DNA from 3 places in the Pseudarthrobacter sp. ATCC 49987 genome. Region 2 is predicted to be linked to each of the others. Evidence: predicted binding sites of a transcription regulator. Region 2 holds the regulator's gene; each other region holds the start of a gene.

Region 1 (3,269 bases), 1.4 Mb from region 2:
ACGCGGATCGCCCATGGCAGGTATGCCCGGGTGCCCTCGCTGGCAAGCCGGCGGACATGCCAGTCCGGGTGGGAGGTCCAGCCCTGGATGACGGCCAATGCCCGGTTCAGATCGGCGGCGAGCATCCGCCGGATCGCGAATTCACCGGTGAGCCGCGGCGTCAGCTCAGCGAGGAGCCACAGGCAGTCCTCGAAATCGCCGGGCCCCGTCCCGGCCAAGGCCAGGGTGGCCGCTGTCTCGCTCACGGGCCAGATCATCCAGCCGGTGAAGCCCGGGTCCTCCAGCGCCAGGCGGAAGAGGGCCGCCGCGCCGGCGTAGTCCCCGGACAGGTCAGTGAGCATGGCACTGCTCAGGAGGTCGGTGCGTTCCCGCAGGCTCAGTCGGTCGAGCTGTCCGGCCTTTTCGGCAAGGTGGGGGAAGCGGAGGCCGGGTGAAGCCTCGGCGAGGATCCGCTCCAGCGAGCCGACCACGCGCGGGTTGATCAGTTCATTCATGACGCCCATCGCTTCAGGCTACCGGCGTAAGGTCCGCGGGACCTGCCGGGCAGCCCCAGGCGCCCGCGCGCCGGAACCGCGATATTCTTCACGAGGAAAATGTCCACACACGGTGCAGAGGCGGATACGGGAATGGCAGAAGGAAGAACCGGGAAGTCGCCCGGCCGGTGGCGGGTCTTCCACGACAAGTTCGTGGTGGAGGAACGCTACATGAGCGTGCAGGACCGCAAGAACCTGTACAGGATCGCCGTCGGGCTCATGATCGTTGGCGCCGTGCTGTTCTTTATGATCCTTGCCGGGGTCCTGCAGCACGGCGGGCTCACTGCAGGCGACGAACCTGTCCGTACCTGGCTCCTGACCCTCCGCTCCGAACCGCTCACCACGTTCATGATCATCCTCGCGATCATCTTCGGCCCCGTGGCCCTGCCGATCATCATCCTTGTGGTGACCGTGGCCTGGGGCCTGCTGGCCAAGCATGCCTGGCGGCCGATGCTCCTCGCCGGCGCCATGCTCACCGGCGTCATCCTTGCCCAGATCATCGGGCGCACCATCGGGCGCCAGCGCCCGCCCGTGGACCTGATGCTCTTCGGCGCCGACTTCACCTTCTCCTTCCCGTCGGGGCATGTCCTGGGTGCCTGTGACTTCCTGCTGGTCACCGCATTCCTGATCGCCTCGCGCCGGCAGAGCCGCGTCGCCGCCGTGGTGGCCTTCGTCCTGGCCGGCGTCGGGATCTTCTTCGCCGCCGTGAGCCGGCTGTACCTGGGCTATCACTGGCTGACCGACGCCATGGCCTCGCTGTCCATCTCGTTTGTGATCCTGGGTGGGGTGATCGCCCTGGACACCTGGCGCACCGCCCGCATCCGTGGTGAACAAATCACCGGAACGCTCTCGAAGGCCGACACCACCCAGCCATAGCCCCCGCGCCCGCCCGGGGCGGCGCCGGGATGCCGGGGCCCTTCACGTCAATGGGGGCCCAGTGTTCAGCTCCGGCCTGAGCGGAGGCGGTCCACCTCGGTCCGCAGCCGGGCATTGACCGCCTCCAGCTCCAGCACTTTGGCCACCCCTGCCAGGTTGAGCCCCTCCTCCAGCAGTTCGCTGATCCGCCGCAGCACCGCCAAATCCGCATTGCTGTACTGCCGCGTTCCTCCGGCGGTGCGGTCCGGCGTCACCAGGCCCTTCCGCTCGTAAAGCCTGATGTTCTGCTGCCCGGTCCCGACCAATTGGGCCACCACGGAAATCGCGTAGACGCCGAGCTCCTGACCCCGTTCCGTCACGGTTCTCCTTTGCAGTCTCCAGGCACTGGTTCCGGTGTGCCAACACTTTCCTCTTGCATCAGTTTGGCACTGGTGCTATAAAAAATCTATATCCACCACCACAGATAATCTCTCTGGTTGGATACATCCAAAGGATAGAACTCTCGCATGAAGGAGTGGGAAATGATGTTGATGCGTACGGACCCGTTCCGTGACCTGGACCGGCTGACCCAGCAGGTCTTCGGGACGGCGGCACGGCCGGCTGCCATGCCGATGGACGCATGGCAGGAAGACGGCGAATTCGTCGTCGCGTTCGATCTTCCCGGCGTCAACGTTGACTCGGTGGACCTCGACATTGAGCGCAACGTGCTCACCGTCCGGGCCGAACGGCGCGACCCGACCCAGCCCAACGTTGAGCTGATTGCCTCGGAGCGGCCACGCGGCGTTTTCAGCCGCCAGCTCATCCTCGGCGACACCTTGGACACCGAGAAGGTCAAGGCGCACTACGCCGACGGCGTCCTGACGCTCCGCATTCCGGTGCAGGAACAGGCCAAGCCGCGGAAGATTGAAATCACTCACACGCAGGACAACTTGCAGGAGATCGGGAAGTAGCTGGGGCGGGCGGATTGCGTCCGGCCGTCGACGAATGCCGGGGACCAGACCGTGCCCGCCGGGCCGTCTGGTCCCCGCCTGGTCCATCCGAGGGGGAGTGCACCGATGAATCGTGACCCGAGCGGCTTCTACGCCGCGTTGCACGTAACGCCGGATGCGACGCCGGCCCAGATCCAGCGGGCTTTCCGGGCGCTGATGCGCCTCCGCCATCCCGACGTCGAAGCGTCCTCCGGCGCTCTGCCCGAGGCGTCCTCCGGTGCCCTGCCCGACGGCGGGGAGGACGCGCGGCGCATCCTGGAGTCATTCGCGGTCCTGCGGAATCCGAAATCACGGGCAGAGTACGACCCCGCTTCCCAGCCCGCACATCCCGGTGGCACCATCGCGGGAAGCCGGGAAATTCCGGTGCGCCACCACCGGGACAGGCAGCCCGTGCTGCGGGTCACCCCGGTGCGGTGGGAACGGGGCCCGCAGTGACGACGGTGCCGGCACCCGGCCACGACACACCGGGTCCCGAAACACCAAAAGAAGGAGGGCAGCCATGAGCGCACGGCGACGCTACGATTCGCTGCTGTTGCCGGTCTTCCACGAGCGGTTCGTGGCCCGGTGGGGCGAGGGGACCGCCCCGTTTCTTGACCCGGAGGCCCACGAGGCACCGTTGCCGCGGGCCCAGTGGATCAACGTCGACACCGGGGCCGCGCTTGCCGTGGTTCCCATCTGGACCGCCGATGACAGCCAGCACCGGTCTTTCGGCGTCTTCTACCTGCCGCCGGCCGGCGACATCTGGGTGCTTCGGCCGGGGTACACGAGCTACCTGGAGCCCACGGTGGATGAGCTTGAGAAACTTCAGGCCCTGCGGAACGACGCGTTCAAGAAGGCCGTGGCGCACGCCAAGGAGTTCCTGTTCGGGCCT
Region 2 (3,269 bases):
CAGGTGGTCCACCAGCACGCCCAGCCGGCGCCCGGGTCCGGGCCGGAAAGCCGCCACCGCGCCGGCGAGGTCGTCAATGCCGTGCAGAGGCTCGACGACGATGCCCTCCACCCGGAGGTCGTCACCCCAGACCTTCTCGACGAGTTCGGCGTCGTGCTTTCCTTCCACCCAGATCCGGCTCGCTTTGGCGACCTGGGCGCGCTGGCCCTCCACCCGGACGGAGCCGGACGCTGTTCTGGTGCCAGCGGCGGCTGCGGCGGACCGGGGCGCCGGCGGCAAGAGCCGGATCGGCTGGCCCTCCAGCAGGAAGCCGAAACCGAGGCGGAAGGACCGGGACTTGCCGCGGCGGTCTTCAAGGGCCACCACATGCATCCCGCCGGACTTCTCCACGCGGGTGACGGCACCCACCCAACCGGACTGCACATCTTCGAGCACCATTCCGCGCTCCACGGGCACTTCAGGCAGCTGGGCCTTGGCGGGGGCGGACAGGTCCTGGGGGCCCCAGTTCTGGTACGACATCGGATACACACTGCTTTGCGCTCGGTTTGCTGCTGCGGGCTGTGCCCCAAAACACGCGCCCCGGGAGGAACGCCCGGAGCGAACTCAATGCTAACAAAGCGGCGACTCATATTAGACTGGTTAGCACTTAGGCATGTCGAGTGCTAACCGCTGCGTGTCCGGACACTGCGTGTCCGGAGCGGCTGGCGGGCGGCGGCACCGGATGCGGGACAGTCGATAGGAGGTGGAGCGTGAGCGAACCGCGCAAACTCGAAGTGCTGCGCGCCATCGTGGAGGACTATGTCCATTCGCGGGAACCCGTCGGCTCCAAAGCGCTCGTGGAGCGGCACCAGCTCGGCGTGTCCAGCGCCACGATCCGCAATGACATGGCGGCCCTGGAAGATGAGGGCCTCATCACGGCTCCACACACCAGCGCCGGCCGCATCCCCACCGACAAGGGCTACCGGCTGTTCGTGGACCAGATTTCGGCGGTCAAGCCACTTTCGCCGGCGGAACGCCGCGCCATCCAGGCCCTGCTGGAAGGCTCCGACGACCTCGACGACGTCCTGGACCGGACGGTGCGGCTGCTTTCCCAGCTGACCAACCAGGTCGCCGTCGTGCAGTACCCGCATCTCAGCCGGGCCGAGGTGCGGCACATCGAATTCGTCCTGCTCGCCCCCCGCAAGGTGCTCGCCGTGCTCATCGCGGACACCGGCAAGGTGGAACAACGGGTGATCGACGTGGGGCAGGACCTTCAGGACGAGGCCCTGTCCGAACTGCGCACCCGCTTCCTCGGCAGCCTCACGGGGACGCCGCTGAACCTGCTGCCGCAGTCCCTGCAGTCCCTGATCGGCAGCTGCCCGCCGGCGCGGCGCAACGCCGCCCAGGCGTTGGCCCGAGGCCTCGAGGCCCTGGCCGCCAGCAGCCGCGAGGAGCGGATGGTCATGGCCGGAACCGCCAACCTGGCCCGCTCCAACGTCGACTTCCCGCTGACCATCGGCCCGGTCCTGGAAGCCCTCGAGGAACAGGTGGTCATGCTCCGCCTGCTGAGCGACATGGCCGCAGACCCACGGGGCGTCACGGTCAGCATCGGCCGGGAAAATCCCTACGACGGGCTCGCCGAGGCCTCTGTGGTGGCCACCGGCTACGGACCGGACGCGACGGCGAAAGTCGGGGTGCTGGGTCCCACCCGGATGGACTATCCGACCACCATGGCCGCCGTCCGGGCGGTCGCACGCTACCTTTCAAGGATTCTCGGCCCCTGACGGGCCGCGTCCACCCGCAACCGCCCGGCCCGAAGGGCCGACATAGACTTCTTGCCCGCAACAGGCAGTGCCCCACCGGCAGTACAAAAAGGAAGAGATACACACTTTGAGCAGCCATTACGACGTTCTTGGAGTCTCCCGCGAAGCCACGGGAGAAGAGATCAAGAAGGCTTACCGCAAGCTGGCGCGCAACCTCCACCCGGACGTGAACCCCGGGGATGACGCCTCCGACCGCTTCAAGGCCGTCACGCACGCCTACGAGGTGCTGTCCGATCCGCAGAAGCGCCGGATCTACGACACCACCGGCAACGAGAACGGCACCGACAATGGCTTCGGCGGCGGCAGCTACTCCGGCCAGGGCTTCGCGTTCCAGGACATCTTCGAGACCTTCTTCGGCGCCGGCGGCCAGGCCGGACCGGCGTCCCGGGTCCGCCGCGGCCAGGACGCCCTCATCAGCGTCCGGATCGACCTCCGCGACGCCGTCTTCGGCGTCAACAAGAAACTCGAAGTCGACACCGCCGTCACGTGCCCCACCTGTGAGGGCTCGTGCTGCCGCGAGGGCAGCCACCCGGAACGCTGCGACATCTGCGGCGGCTCCGGCCAGGTCCAGCGCGCCGTGCGTTCCATCCTCGGCCAGGTCATGACCACGGCACCCTGCGGGTCCTGCGAGGGCTTCGGTACCGTCATCAATGATCCATGCAACGAATGCGCTGGCCAGGGCCGCATCCGCAGCCGGCGCACCCTGACGGTCAAGGTCCCCGCCGGCGTCGCCACCGGCACCCGCATCCAGCTCTCCGGGCAGGGTGAGGCAGGCCCCGCCGGCGGCCCCGCAGGCGACCTCTACGTGGAGATCCGGGTCAACACCGACGCCACCTACGTCCGCGACGGCGACGACCTGCACGCCAGCCTCAACATCCCCATGACGGCCGCCGCACTCGGCACCGAGCTCACCCTCGACACCTTCGACGGCCAGCAGGAGATCGATGTGAAGGCCGGCACCCAGTCCGGCGAGGTCATCACGCTCCGCGGACTCGGCGTCACCCACCTGCGCGGCTACGGCCGTGGCGACCTCAAGGTCCATCTCCAGGTCGACACCCCCGCCAAGCTCGACGCCGCCCAGGAGGATCTGCTCCGCCAGCTCGCGAAGCTGCGCGGCGAACAGTTCACCGAAGGAAAACTCGCCGCGAGCGGCGGGGTCTTCGCGAAGCTCCGGGACCGGCTCGGCAACCTGTAGCGGTGAGTAACCCGGTCTTTTTCACTGCCCCCGGCACCCTGGACGGGCTGGCCCCCGGGTCCGCCTTCGTCCTTGACGGACCCGAGGCCCGCCATGCGGTCACGGTAAGGCGTCTTGGTGTGGGGGAGGCCGTCGACATCGCCGACGGCGCCGGGAAGCGGCTGACCGGCACCGTGTCCGCCGTCGCGCCCGGCGAGCTGACGGTGGAATGCTCCGGGCTGTCCGAGGAGCCCCTGCCGGAGGTCCGGCTGGTCCTGGTCCAGGCCCTCGCG
Region 3 (3,269 bases), 1.4 Mb from region 2:
GCCACAACGGCCTCGGTGGTGAGGAACAGGCCGGCAATGGACGCCGCGTTCTGCAGGGCAGAGCGGGTGACCTTGACCGGGTCGTTGATGCCGGCAGCCAGCAGGTCGACGTACTCGCCCGTTGCTGCGTTCAGGCCGTGGCCTGCAGGCAGGCCGCGGACCTTGTCGACCACAACGCCAGGCTCGAGGCCGGCGTTGAAGGCGATCTGCTTCAGCGGGGCGTCGATGGCAACGCGGACGATGTTCGCGCCGGTTGCCTCGTCACCTTCGAGCTGCAGGTTGGCGAATGCCTTGGCACCGGCCTGGATGAGGGCGACGCCACCGCCGGCGACGATGCCCTCTTCAACAGCAGCCTTCGCGTTGCGGACAGCGTCCTCAATGCGGTGCTTGCGTTCCTTGAGCTCAACTTCGGTTGCGGCACCGGCCTTGATGACTGCAACGCCGCCGGCCAGCTTGGCCAGGCGCTCCTGCAGCTTCTCGCGGTCGTAATCCGAATCGGAGTTCTCGATCTCGGCGCGGATCTGGGACACGCGGCCGGCGATCTGGTCAGCGTCGCCTGCACCCTCGACGATGGTGGTCTCGTCCTTGGTCACAACAACCTTGCGGGCGCGGCCCAGGAGTTCGAGGCCGGCGGTCTCAAGCTTGAGGCCGACTTCCTCGGAGATGACCTGGCCACCGGTGAGGATGGCGATGTCGGCGAGCTGCGCCTTGCGGCGGTCGCCGAAGCCCGGAGCCTTGACGGCGACGGACTTGAAGGTGCCACGGATCTTGTTGACGATCAGGGTGGCCAGGGCCTCGCCCTCGATGTCTTCGGCAATGATCAGCAGCGGCTTGGAGGACTGCATGACCTTTTCGAGGACAGCAACCAGTTCCTTGACGTTGGAGATCTTGGAGTTGACGATCAGGATGTACGGATCCTCAAGGACCGTTTCCTGGCGCTCGGCGTCGGTGACGAAGTAAGCGGAGATGTAGCCCTTGTCGAAGCGCATGCCTTCGGTGAGCTCCAGCTCGAGGCCGAAGGTGTTCGACTCCTCGACGGTGATGACGCCTTCCTTGCCGACCTTATCCAGGGCCTCGGCAATCAGGGCGCCAATCTCGTTGTCACCGGCAGAGATCGACGCGGTGGCGGCAATCTCTTCCTTGGTTTCGATTTCCTTGGCGGAGGCCAGGAGCTCGCGGGTGACAGCTTCGACAGCCTTCTCGATGCCGCGCTTGAGGGACAGGGGATCAGCGCCGGCCGCGACGTTGCGCAGGCCTTCCTTGACCAGGGCCTGAGCCAGCACGGTAGCGGTGGTGGTTCCGTCGCCAGCGACGTCATCCGTCTTCTTGGCAACTTCCTTGACCAGCTCGGCGCCGATCTTCTCGTAAGGATCGTCCAGCTCGATCTCCTTGGCGATGGAAACACCATCGTTGGTGATCGTGGGGGCGCCCCACTTCTTTTCGAGGACGACGTTGCGTCCACGCGGGCCGAGGGTGACCTTGACGGCGTCGGCGAGGATGTTCAGGCCCCGCTCAAGACCGCGGCGTGCCTCTTCATCAAATGCAATGATCTTGGCCATAACGGCAGTAGTCCTTTCGGGACAGTCGTTAAGAATGAACCTTTGCTGCGGTGCCCGCGACGGACGATCCTTGCCCGGCGGCCTCTGTATGCCGCTGGGTCAGGGATCTCACCCCAGCCAGGTGTTTCTTTCGCTCCAGGACCGGCTGCTGCAACTTCGCGGCCGGGCGAACCGGGCGTCGTTTTAGCAGTCAATACGCAGGAGTGCTAACTCAATAATTAGCACTCCCCCGGGGAGAGTGCAAGCAGTGGGCGTGCCGGAAGGCCGGTATCGGCCAGCTGGCGCCACTCCGGCACGACGCAATACGCTACGGGAGATTAACTCCCGCTGCTGCCGGCAGTTTCGCTGCCGCTCATGGTCGACATGTTGTCCGCCCCATAGGTGTAGACCACATAGTTTGCGGAGCTGACGTCACCGTGGGCATCGAAGCCGATCCGCCCGGATTCCCCGTCGTAGTCGGGGCGCTTGCCGGCCCGGAGAAGGTCGAGGCACTCCTGGTAGTTCTTGCACACCGCGGCGTCGCCGGTGGGTCCGCTGCCGGAGGTCTGGACCTTGCCGCCCGAGACAGCGATCAGGCCGGCCGCAATGGAGGCTCCGGCGTCGTCCTGCGCCGCGGCGGCCGCGACGGCGGCGAGGTTGACGGCGTCGTAGGTCTCCGCGGCGAAGGTCATGTCCTGCAGCTGCGGATCCACGGACACCAGTTCGCCCTGGAAGTGCGCGGAGGCAAAGGTCCCCGGAAGGATCCCGCGCGTACCGTCGAGGGCACTGGAGCCGAGGCCAGAACCGTACTGGTTGACCGCCCCGTCGCTGAGAATGAGCTTCTTCCCGGCAACCCCGGCGTTGTTCAGTTCGGCGATCGCGCCCTGGGCCCCTGCGCGGGCGACCAGCACGACGGCGTCGGGAGCCGCGGCTTTTGCGGCAGCGGCCGCCTGCTGCGCATGGCCCGGGGCGAACGCGGTGACGGCGACGGTCCCGAGGCCGGACTGTTTGGCAGCGGCGGCCACTGCGTTGGACACGTCCTTGCCGTAGCTGCCTTCCTCGTACACGACGGCAATGGTTGCCGCGCCGCTGTCCTTGGCGAGCTTGACCAGGACCGGGGCCTGCGCGATGTCGGCCGCCGAGGTGCGGAAGTAGTAGCCCTTGCTCTCATAACCGCTGAGCCCGCTGGCGGAGTTCGCGGGCGAAATCATGGCGATCCTGGCATTGGCCAGGACATCGATGGCGGCGGGCGCCCGGCTGGAGTCCGTCGGACCGATGACGACGTCGGCTTTGGCCGCAGCCAGCGCCTTTGCCTGCGCTGCGGTGTCCCCGCTGATGGTTGTCGGCAGCAACTCCACCGGCTTGCCCTTGTGACCGCCGGCAGCGTTGATTTCCTTGACCGCAAGTTTCGCGGCGGCCAGCTGGGGGGCGTTGAGGAAATTCTGCGGGCCGGTGTTGTCAAGGATCAGCCCGATCCGCAGGGTGCCGTCACCGCTCGCGTCAGCCTGCTCCACGCGGGCGCCGCCTGTCGGGCCCAGGCATGCGGTGGTGGTCAGCGCGGCTGCTGTTGCCACGGCGGCGGCCCGGCCCAGCCGCAGTGCCACAGCCCGGCGTCGGACAGTGCTGCCGGCGGCCTTTCGGGCGGTGGCTTTTTCGGCAGGGTCCTGCGGGGCGTGCGACGCGGCGGTGAAGGTCACGGGGCGGGCCGGACGCTTTCGGCCTGCGGCCCTT

Evidence for each region. Region 2 encodes HrcA, which represses chaperone genes, less so after heat shock. Its sites were predicted from a motif close to TTNGCACTCGNNNNNNNCGAGTGCNAA; they were not measured.
Region 1: the regulator HrcA is predicted to act here: its motif matches at 1,832-1,858, upstream of GXK59_RS01270 (Hsp20/alpha crystallin family protein).
Region 3: the regulator HrcA is predicted to act here: its motif matches at 1,743-1,769, upstream of groL (chaperonin GroEL).

What each region holds. Positions count from the first base shown of each region.
Region 1 covers NZ_JAABNS010000001.1:267,059-270,327, forward strand. The annotation lists gene GXK59_RS01255 (DNA alkylation repair protein) at 1-503, opposite strand, end outside; gene GXK59_RS01260 (phosphatase PAP2 family protein) at 627-1,409, shown strand; gene GXK59_RS01265 (MerR family transcriptional regulator) at 1,475-1,768, opposite strand; gene GXK59_RS01270 (Hsp20/alpha crystallin family protein) at 1,934-2,359, shown strand; gene GXK59_RS01275 (DnaJ domain-containing protein) at 2,465-2,833, shown strand; gene GXK59_RS01280 (hypothetical protein) at 2,898-3,269, shown strand, end outside.
Region 2 covers NZ_JAABNS010000001.1:1,638,217-1,641,485, forward strand. The annotation lists gene GXK59_RS07815 (DUF3097 family protein) at 1-519, opposite strand, end outside; gene hrcA (heat-inducible transcriptional repressor HrcA) at 750-1,763, shown strand; gene dnaJ (molecular chaperone DnaJ) at 1,870-2,997, shown strand; gene GXK59_RS07830 (16S rRNA (uracil(1498)-N(3))-methyltransferase) at 3,000-3,269, shown strand, end outside.
Region 3 covers NZ_JAABNS010000001.1:3,023,251-3,026,519, forward strand. The annotation lists gene groL (chaperonin GroEL) at 1-1,559, opposite strand, end outside; gene GXK59_RS13960 (ABC transporter substrate-binding protein) at 1,877-3,136, opposite strand; gene GXK59_RS13965 (cold-shock protein) at 3,232-3,269, opposite strand, start outside.